Regions from separate parts of the Mesorhizobium sp. P170090 genome, predicted to be linked through region 1. Evidence: riboswitches for the same ligand, from Rfam matches in the RefSeq annotation. Region 1 holds a riboswitch; the other holds the start of a gene.
What was found. Region 1 has a riboswitch for thiamine pyrophosphate ahead of AC3EML_RS15190 (YkoF family thiamine/hydroxymethylpyrimidine-binding protein). Riboswitches for the same ligand answer to the same signal wherever they lie in the genome.

Region 1 (4,878 bases):
ATCCGGCTTCTCCTTCAGAGCCTTGCCATCGCCATCGAGCAATATGCCGGCCCTGAAGAGGTAGGTACCGATCGCCTCGATCTTGGCCCTGTCGATGGTGCCGATGACGCCGTCCTGGCTGCGCAAGAAATGCCCGTCGACGAGCATCTTCAGCGAAGCGTGGATCAGCGCCGGGTCGGTCAGCGCATCCTTGTTGGAAGCCATCAGCAGATCGCCGGCTTCCTGCGGGTGATCGCAGGCAAATTGGTAGCCGCGCCGCGTTGCCTCGACGAAGGCCGATGCGGCCTTCGGGTTTGCCTGGAGATAGGCATTGCTGGAGGCGATCAAGGTAGTGTGCTCGTCGGGCACGCCGTAGTCGGCGTAGCGGAAGCCGCGCTGCCTGACGCCTTTCAGCTCGGCAGCGACGCCTTCCCAGGTCGAGACCTCCAGCGTGAAGTCGACCGAGCCGTTGGCCAGCGCCTCATAGGCCGAGGTGCCTAATGTCACCGTCTCGAAAACGCCCTTGCCGCCATCGTGGCGGATGATGGTCGAGATCAGCGTGTTTTCCCAGGCGCTGCCGAAGCCGCCATAGGTCAGACCGTCGAGATTCCTGGGACTCTTGATCTCGCCGCGATCCGCGTTGAAGACCAACCGGCCGGTCTCCTGCTGGACCACGGCGTAGACCGCCTTGAGATCGGCGCCGGCAGCCCGCTGGGTGAACAGGCCGACGCCGGCAATGCCGAAATCGGCGATGCGGTTGGCGACCAGCGTGCCGCCGCCAGTATCGCCATAGGGCAGGATCTCAACATCGAGCCCGACCTCGTGGTAGAACCCTTTGTCGCGGGCAACGAACAGGCCGACATGGTTGGTGTTGACCGTCCAGTCGAGCGCGACGGTGATTTTTTGCGTAGCCGCATGAGCGCGAGAGGCAAGCGGCAGTCCGGCAGCCAGCGTCAGCAGCAAAGCCTGCCGGCGTGTGAATTCGGTCATGAAAAACTCCTTTGAGCGGTCTGCGGGAACGAGGGCCGGTCAGTCCCGGGATTGAGCAGCGTGTCGAGGATGTCGGCTTCGAGCGCGGCGGCCTGGCGCGCGGCATCGCTGCCGGTGGTGCGCGGGCGCGGCAGCGGCACGGCAATCTCGCCGATGATGCGGGCCGGCCGCGCCGACATCAGATAGATGCGATCGGAGAGGTAGACGGCTTCGCGCACGTCATGGGTGATCAGCAGCGCCGTCCAGCGTTGGCGCTGCCACATGCCTTCCAGCCAGCGCTGCATACCCGCGCGGGTCAGTGCATCCAGCGCGCCAAAGGGCTCGTCGAGCAGCAGCATGTCGCGCTGCTGCACCACGGTGCGCAAAAGGGCGGCGCGCTGGCGCATGCCGCCGGAAAGCTCGGCCGGCCAGGCGCGCTCGAAACCGGCAAGGCCGAACTCAGCGAACAACGGCGCGACGCGTTCGCGCGCCGCCTTGCGGCCAAGACCCTGCACTTCCAGCCCCAGCGTCACATTGTCGATGACGCGCCGCCACGGCATCAGCGCGTCGCGCTGCGGCATGAAGGCGAAGGGGCTGCCCTGCAATGGCGCGCCGTCGAAGCGCATGTCGCCCTCGCCTTTCAGCGCGCCGGTCAGCAACTGGAACAGCGTCGACTTGCCGGCGCCGGAAGGGCCGAGGATGGAGACGAACTCGCCGGCCGCGACATGAAGCGAAATGCCGGCGAGCACCTCAAGCGCGCCGAAGTTCTTCCTGATGTCCCGGAGTTCGAGCCGCGTCATTGACGGTTCTCTTCTGCAGCTTCAACCTTGCCGTCGCGGCTTTCGCTCCCTGCATTCTCCCAAGGCATGGCGAAGCGCTGGACGAGCACCGCAATGGCGAACAAGACAAGCGTGAGCGCGGCGCTGACGGCGACCGCGGCGAGCACCAGATCGGGCCGAAAGTTGTTCTTGGCATTGAGCATGTAGATGCCCAGCCCCTTCGCCGCCCCCGCATATTCGGCGAAGATCGCGCCGACGACGGCGTAGGTGATGGAGATGCGCAGCCCGGCGAAGAAATAGGGCAGCGCCGAAGGCAGGCGCGCCAGCCAGAAGATGCGCCAGCGCCCTGCCCCCATGGTGGCGAGCATCTGCGAAATCGCCTTGCTGGTCGCGGCAAAACCCTCGACCAGCGCCACCATCATCGGGAAGAAGGTAACGAGCGCCACAAGCAAGATTTTTGGCATCAGCCCGAAGCCGAACCACAGTACGATGAGCGGCGCAATCGCGACCAGCGGCAAGGTCTGGCTGACAATCAGCAGCGGAAACAGCGCGCGGCGCAGCGGGGCCAAGAAATCGACCAGCGCCGAAAGCACGAAGGCAGCGACCAACGAGCAGGCGAAGCCGGCTGATGTGGCGCGGATGGTGGGCAGCGTGTTGTCGGCAAGGGCAGCGCGATGCTCCCAGGCCTGCTGCAGCACGCGCGACGGCGCCGGCAGCATGGTGGGCGCAGCGCCACCATAGCGGGCGTAGAGCTCCCACGCCGCGAGGAGCAGGGCGGAGGCGCAGGCGGCGGGGATGGTCTTGGCGATGGCTGCGGCTAATCTCCCCCCTCGAGGGGGAGATGTCGCCGAAGGCGACAGAGGGGGTCGTCTCGCATAGAGCGCCCACGCCTTGCCGATGCGAAAAGGACGTCGGCGCTCCACGCGCTGGGACCCCCTCTGGCCTGCCGGCCATCTCCTGCTCGAGGGGGGAGATTCGTGGGCATCGCGGTCTTCGCCAATCGCCAATGGCTCCCCTCCTCTCTGTGCTGAGGGGTCAGAGGCATCTCCTCCACGCAATGGGTCAGATAAACCAGCCACGGCAATATCCTCAAGGAACGACGCTTGAGCCGCGGCTCAGACGGCGCTCGGGCTGTTCGCCGAGATCGTGATGTCGAGGGTGACGTGGCCGGCGCCGGGGCCGAAGCGGCAGAAGGCCTCGTTGAGCGTGGCAAACACCGCACCGGCATCGCCACGCAATTTGGTACAGAAGTTCTTTGAGCGCTCAAAGACGCCGGACTGTTTCAGGAAATCGATGCAGCCGTAGATCTCGTCCATATGGTCGCCCGTGCCCATAACGTAGAGCGAGAACTGCGCCGCCACCGGCTGGCCGGTCGACGGCGTGGCCTGGACAGCGCGGATCCCGGCGATCTTGCGCTCGTCCAGCGGAATGGCGGGGCCGCCGGTCTCGTCGGAGCGGCAGATCGGATCGTCGGGCTCGCCCGGACAGCCGCGCGAGACCGCCGCCGAAAGCACGCAGTGCTTGCCGCTTTTGGCCGCCGCGACGAACAGGTCGCGCATGGCGGGAAACAGCACCTCGGGCGGCCCGACCATAAGGGTCGAGATGTCATCGGTTTCGATCCGCAGCCGGTCGCGCCAGGGATCGAGCGCGCCGAGCGCGCCGAGGATGACGCCGACGAAATCGTCGGTCATGGGATAAAGGGAAATCTGTGCGCCTGAAAACATCGCCCGCCTCGCTCCGCTGGTATTATCCAGATCAGCTTTAGGGTCCGAAGGCTTGCCGCCCTCATCTCAGCCCCGACGATACGGAGCACCCCTGTGGATGGGCGGGTTAAAGCACCGTTCGCGGCATTGGGGAAGCCGTTTGTTGAGGCACTGCGGGAAAGTGTTTTGGGCCAGACGTGCCGGGCGCCCGGGCGTTAACAGACGACTCGTCAGTTCGTTGCGTTATCGTCCCAACTGTACGAAATTGGCTTGACGCTCATTCGTACATAAAGTACGATATCTCTTTTCGCAGAGAGGAATGTCCTTGAGCACAGCGAACCATGTTGCCTTCGCCGATCTCTCTCGTCTTTGCGGTCATCTCCGTCGTTGCCGCCGCCTTTATTGCCGCCCCCTTTGTTGCCCTTGTCATTCGATCAGTGCGAACGCCTCGCCGGGGCCTGGCGAATGGCCAGCCAAGACATCGCCGACGACATCCGCTTCATCCGCCAATATCTGAAAGTCGTTGCCGAGAAGGACGAGAGGCTGTCGACCGGCACCCTTGTTCACAGCCGCGCCTATGTAGAGGCCTGCGCCGGCTGGCTGCCACAGACCGTGACGCGCTATCTGCGCCACCTGCGCCAGATCACCGAATGCGAACTGACCATGACAGCTGCCGGCATTCGCTTTGCGCTGTCGAGTTATGCCTGGGAGGCATGAGGGCGCCTGTCGCCAAACACAAGGAATTGCGCTGCCCGTCGCAGGCGCAATTCGTCAGGTTGAGAGGCTCGGGCGCGCCTGAACGGCGGGCGCCAAGGATGGCCCGGCCAGCGAATTCCGGCCTTGCTTTATTTCGACTGACTTATTTCGACTTGGCCTTATTTCGATTTGGCTTTGCCGGACTTTGCGGCGGCAGGCTTCGCTGCCTTTGGCTTGGCGGCTGCCTTGGCGGGCTTGGCGTCAGCTTTCTTCGCCGCCTTTTTGGGCTTGGCGACCGCGCCATCGACTTCAGCCGTGGCCTGCTCCCAGTGTTCCTGATGCGCGCCTTCAGGCCGGCCGGCCTTTTCCCAGATCTCGTGCGCGCGCTGGCGAATGCGGTCCTGTTTGTCGTCCGTCACTTAAGCCTCCGTGGTTGGGTCCGGTCGGTTGGTCCAGATTCCACGAAAACATTAGCCGAAAATTCGACCGGCGTCTTGAGTGACGAGACATCTCAGCGCGGGTCGGAAATCACCGCAACGCCGAGCAGCGCCGCTTTCTTGACGATCAGCCCGGCGAGGTCGGCATCCGAACGATCGGTGCCGGTGCGCTCCCGCAGGAGCGCGATCGCTTCCTTCATCGATAACAGCGCCGTGTTGCGCTCGGCCAGCAACTTGTCGCAACACGCCGCAACATTGGCGGAGTTCGGGGTCTCGACATGCGGCAACATGGCAATTCTCCTTTCATCATGTTCA
Region 2 (4,878 bases), 2.9 Mb from region 1:
GGCAAGGATTCCAGGGCGAATTTCTGCTTGAACGACAGTTTCTTCGACGGCCCTTTTGGCGCTGTCGGCTCGCTCTTGCCCGGCGCCGGCGCATCGCTGGCTTCGGCCTTGGCGCGCGCCTTGCGGTCGTCGAGCCGGGTGCCGCCGCGCTGCGCCAGCATGTCGGAATAGCCACCGGCATATTCGATCCAGCGGCCGCCTCCGTCCGGGGCGATGATGCTGGTGACGGTGCGGTCGAGGAAGTCGCGGTCGTGGCTGACCAGGATGACCGTGCCGGCAAAGCCGGCGACAAGTTCCTGCAACAGTTCCAGCGTCTCCATGTCGAGATCGTTGGTCGGCTCGTCGAGCACCAGAAGGTTGGCCGGCCGCGCCAGAACACGCGCCAGGAGCAGCCGCGCCCGTTCGCCGCCGGACAGCTCGCGCACCGGGGTGCGCGCCTGTTCCGGCTTGAACAGGAAATCCTTCATGTAGGACACGACATGGCGCTGCCCGCCATTGATGACGAGGTTTTCGCCGCGCCCGTCTGTGAGATACTGCGCCAGGGTCTCGGCCGGATCGACCGCCTCGCGCTTCTGGTCGAGCGTGGCGATTTCCAGATTGGTGCCGAGCCGCACCGAGCCGGCGTCGGGCTTCATCTCGCCGGTAAGCATCTTCAACAGCGTCGTCTTGCCGGCGCCGTTCGGCCCGACAAGGCCGACGCGATCGCCGCGCTGGATGCGGGTCGAGAAGCTTTTGACCACGGTGAGGTCGCCAAAGCTCTTTTCGATGTTCTTGGCCTCGATCACCAGCTTGCCGGATTCGGCGGCGTCGCTGGCCACCATGGTGGCCGAGCCCTCGGCGCCGCGATGGCCGCGAAAACGCTGGCGCATGGTCTGCAGTTCGCCCAGGCGGCGCATGTTGCGTTTGCGGCGAGCCGTCACGCCATAGCGCAGCCAATGCTCCTCGCGCACGATCTGGCGGCCGAGCTTGTGCTGTTCGCGCTCTTCCTCTTCCAGCATAAGGTCGCGCCATTCCTCGAAATGGCCAAAGCCCTTGTCGAGGCGGCGGGTCTGGCCACGGTCGAGCCAGACAGTGGCGCGCGAGACGCGTTCGAGGAAGCGTCGGTCGTGCGAGATGACGATCAGCGCCGAAGACGTCCGGACGAGCTCCTCTTCCAGCCATTCGATGACCGACAAATCGAGATGGTTGGTCGGCTCGTCAAGCAGCAGAATATCGGGTTCGGGCGCCATGACGCGGGCAAGTGCTGCGCGGCGCGCCTCGCCGCCGGAGAGATCGTTGGGGTTCTCCGTGCCGGCGAGGCCGAGATGCTCCATCAGATATGTGGCGCGGTAGGGATCGTCGGCAGGCCCAAGCCCGGCCTCGACATAGGCACGCACATTGGCAAAGCCGTCCATGTCGGGCATTTGCGGGAGATAGCGCACCGTTGCCGAAGGCTGGCGGAAGACCTCGCCGTCTTGCGGATCGATCAGACCGGCGGCAATCTTCAGGAGCGTCGACTTGCCGGAGCCGTTGCGGCCGACGAGCGCGATCTTGTCACCGGCGGACGCCGTCAGTTCGGCGCCGTCGAGCAGCGGCGTGCCGCCAAAGGTCAGTCTTATGCCGTCGAGGTTGAGAAGGGGCGGGGCCATGTCAGCTTTCAGGCAAGGGGTAGGGGTGGGCGAGCAGCAGCGCGCGGCCATGGCCGAGCGCGATTTCGAGGCCGCCCCCGGTCGTGTTGGACTTGACCTCGTTCGAGATGGTCAGCGACGAGCCGAACACGACCTCGACATGGTCGAGCGGCCACTTCGCGCCGGACACGGTGAGGCCCGAAAGATCGGAAAAGCCGAGCACCGAAAACAGCGTTCCGTCGGCATAGTCGAAGCCGGCCTTGCCAGGCAGCAGAGGGGCGCCTTCCTGCGCTCCGCTGGTCAACAGCACTTTTGTGCCGGCCTCGGCCAGCCGCAGGCTGAGCGCCAGATGCAGGAAGGCGTGGTCGGCGCGCTTGCCGCCGAAAGCGCCGGCCAGCACCAGGCTGGTGGCGCCGCGTCCCAATGCCGCCGCGATCGCCAGTTCGCCATCGGTCTTGTCCTTTTCGGGAGGAAACACCTCCCGCGGCACGGCGGCGAGATCGGCAGGCAGGTCCGCCGGCACGGAATCGAAATCGCCGACCCACAGCTCCGGCATCAGGCCGAGCAGGCGGGCATGATCGATGCCGGCGTCGGCGGCGATGACGCGCGTGCCCGCGACCTGGCGGTCGAGCCGCGGCGTGCGGACGAGATCGCCGCCAAGCAGGATGGTGAATGTGCTCATATCCGCTGGCCCTTACCAGCCCCGCCGACGAAACGGAAGGCCGAGCGGCACCGTCACTCTTTGTTGGAGCATGATCTTTTTCCGGAAACGGATTCCACTTTCCGGGATCATGCTCGGGCAAACTTCCACTTGCGTGGCACCTTGGCCGGGCCTATGTGTCGAAACGCTCTAACGGGGTGCCGGACGCGATCTTCGCGGACCGGCTGAGAGGCAGTCTCGCCAACCCGCTGAACCTGATCCGGTTTGTACCGGCGGAGGGATTAGACGCTTCGGACAGCCCGACGCCTCAATTCCTTTCAACACGAATGAAGGAGGCGCCGATGCGCATGTTTTTGTCCCGTCTTGTCCCAGCGCTGGGGCTTGCTGTTTCGCTACTGGCAAGCTCTGCGTCCGCGCAGGAAAAACTCACGATCTATACCTATGAGAGTTTCACTGCCGACTGGGGTCCGGGCCCCCAGGTGAAGAAGGAATTCGAGGCCGAGTGCGGCTGCAGCGTCGACTTCGTCTCGGTGGCCGACGGCGTCGCGCTGCTCAACCGCGTCAAGCTCGAAGGTGCCTCGACCAAGGCCGATATCGTGCTTGGTCTCGACACCAACCTCACTGCGGAAGCCAAGGCTTCCGGCCTGTTTGTCCCACATGGCGCGGTGGCTGAAAACAACGTGCCGGGCGGCTGGAGCGACGACACTTTCGTGCCCTATGATTATGGTTATTTCGCCGTCGTCTACGACACCGAAAAGCTGAAGAGCCCGCCGAAGAGCCTGAAGGAACTGGTCGAGGGCGATGCCGCCGACAAGATCGTCATCCAGGATCCGAGGACGTCGACGCCGGGCCTCGGCCTGCTGCTGTGGGTCAAGTCGGTCTATGGCGACAAGGCGCCGGAAGCCTGGGCGAAACTCAAGGGCAAAGTGCTGACGGTGACGCCCGGCTGGAGCGAGGCCTATGGCCTGTTCACCAAGGGCGAGGCGCCGATGGTGCTTTCCTATACGACGTCGCCGGCCTACCACATGGTGGCCGAGAACACCGGGCGCTACCAGGCGGCCTCGTTCGAGGAAGGCGAGTATCTGCAGATCGAGGTCGCCGGCATCACCACCACGGGCGCGAAGAATCCGCTGGCGGCGAAGTTCCTGGCCTTCATGACCGGGCCGAAATTCCAGGATGTCATTCCGGAGACCAACTGGATGTTCCCGGCCGGGAAAACCGACAAGCCGCTCAATCCGGCTTTTGATAGGCTGGTCAAGCCGGCGAAGACCTTGCTGTTCAGCCCGGAAGAGGTCGCGGCAAATCGCAAGGCCTGGGTGGATGAATGGCTGGCGGTGATGAGCAAATAGCTTTGGCTGTATGATCGAAAGATGAGTGCCCTACGGCGCCCCCCTCTGTCCTGCCGGACATCTCCCCCACGAGGGGGGAGATTGGCTATCGTCGGCGATTTCGCCAGTCGCCAAGGTTGCAGGAATAAGCGGGGCGCGGAAATAGCTGATCTCCCCCCTTGTGGGGGAGATGTCCGGCAGGACAGAGGGGGGCGCGAAGGAACGCGACGCCCGGTAAAGAGTGCAACGCTCTGACCCCCGCATCACGGCCGGCATTGTCGCGCTTGCGGCAATCGCGCTGCTGATCGGTGGCGCCTTCGCCGGCCTTATCCGCGAAGGCGCGCACGACCTTTCCGGCGCCGCGTCCGCCTTTGACCTCTATCTCCTGCGCGTTGTCCGCTTCACGCTCTGGCAGGCTGCGCTCTCGATGCTGCTTTCTGTCGTACCGGCGCTGTTCGTCGCCCGCGCGCTGTCGCGGCATCCGCGCTTCTTCGGACGCGGCTTCATCCTGCAGCTGTTTACTGTGCCCCTTGCCTTGCCGGCGATTGTCGCAGCGCTGGGCATACTGGCGCTCTACGGCCGCGCCGGTTATTTCGCCGCGATCGGTGGCCAGAGCTGGCCCGACATCTATGGGCTGCCGGGCATCCTCGTCGCCCACGTCTTCTTTAACCTGCCGCTGGCCACCCGGCTGTTCCTCGAAGCGCTGGGCACGGTGCCGGCCGATCAATGGCGGCTGGCAAGCCAGCTCGGCATGGGAGCGAGGCCAGCCTTCCGGCTGATCGAGTGGCCGGTGATGCGCGCCGCGCTGCCGGGCGTCGCCGGGCTTGTCTTCATGCTTTGCATCACCTCCTTCACCATCGTCCTGATCCTCGGCGGCGGGCCGGCGGCGACGACGCTGGAAGTCGCCATCTATCAGGCGCTGCGTTTCGACTTCGATCCGGCGCGAGCGGTGACGCTGACGGTGCTGCAGATCGCGCTGACTTTTGCCGTCATGCTGGCGCTGACGCGGCTCGGCGCCAATATGACCGGCGACGCCAATTTGCCTGTCGCGCCGCGCCGCTATCACTTGGCCGGCAAAGCAGAAACAGCGTTCAACGCCGTCCTGATCGTGCTCGCCTTGCTGTTCGTCGCCGGACCAATGGCGGCCACCGTCGCGTCCGGCCTCGGCGCCGATCTCGGCCGGCTGGCGGGCGAGAGTGCCGTGCGTCAGGCGACCCTGACCAGCGCCGGTCTCGCCCTCTCGGCGGCGCTACTTTCGGTGGCGCTGTCGCTGTCGCTGATC

Region 2: another riboswitch for thiamine pyrophosphate. It lies ahead of thiB (thiamine ABC transporter substrate binding subunit); the one in region 1 lies ahead of AC3EML_RS15190 (YkoF family thiamine/hydroxymethylpyrimidine-binding protein).

The regions. Positions count from the first base shown of each region.
Region 1 is NZ_JBYNWH010000001.1:3,182,802-3,187,679, reverse strand. It holds gene AC3EML_RS15205 (ABC transporter substrate-binding protein) at 1-969, opposite strand, end outside; gene AC3EML_RS15200 (ABC transporter ATP-binding protein) at 966-1,748, opposite strand; gene AC3EML_RS15195 (ABC transporter permease) at 1,745-2,587, opposite strand; gene AC3EML_RS15190 (YkoF family thiamine/hydroxymethylpyrimidine-binding protein) at 2,843-3,451, opposite strand; TPP riboswitch at 3,442-3,554, opposite strand; gene AC3EML_RS15185 (hypothetical protein) at 3,896-4,147, shown strand; gene AC3EML_RS15180 (DUF2934 domain-containing protein) at 4,306-4,545, opposite strand; gene AC3EML_RS15175 (hypothetical protein) at 4,638-4,853, opposite strand.
Region 2 is NZ_JBYNWH010000001.1:313,225-318,102, reverse strand. It holds gene AC3EML_RS01595 (ABC-F family ATP-binding cassette domain-containing protein) at 1-1,628, opposite strand, end outside; gene AC3EML_RS01590 (thiamine diphosphokinase) at 1,630-2,289, opposite strand; TPP riboswitch at 2,452-2,566, shown strand; gene thiB (thiamine ABC transporter substrate binding subunit) at 2,610-3,617, shown strand; gene thiP (thiamine/thiamine pyrophosphate ABC transporter permease) at 3,838-4,878, shown strand, end outside.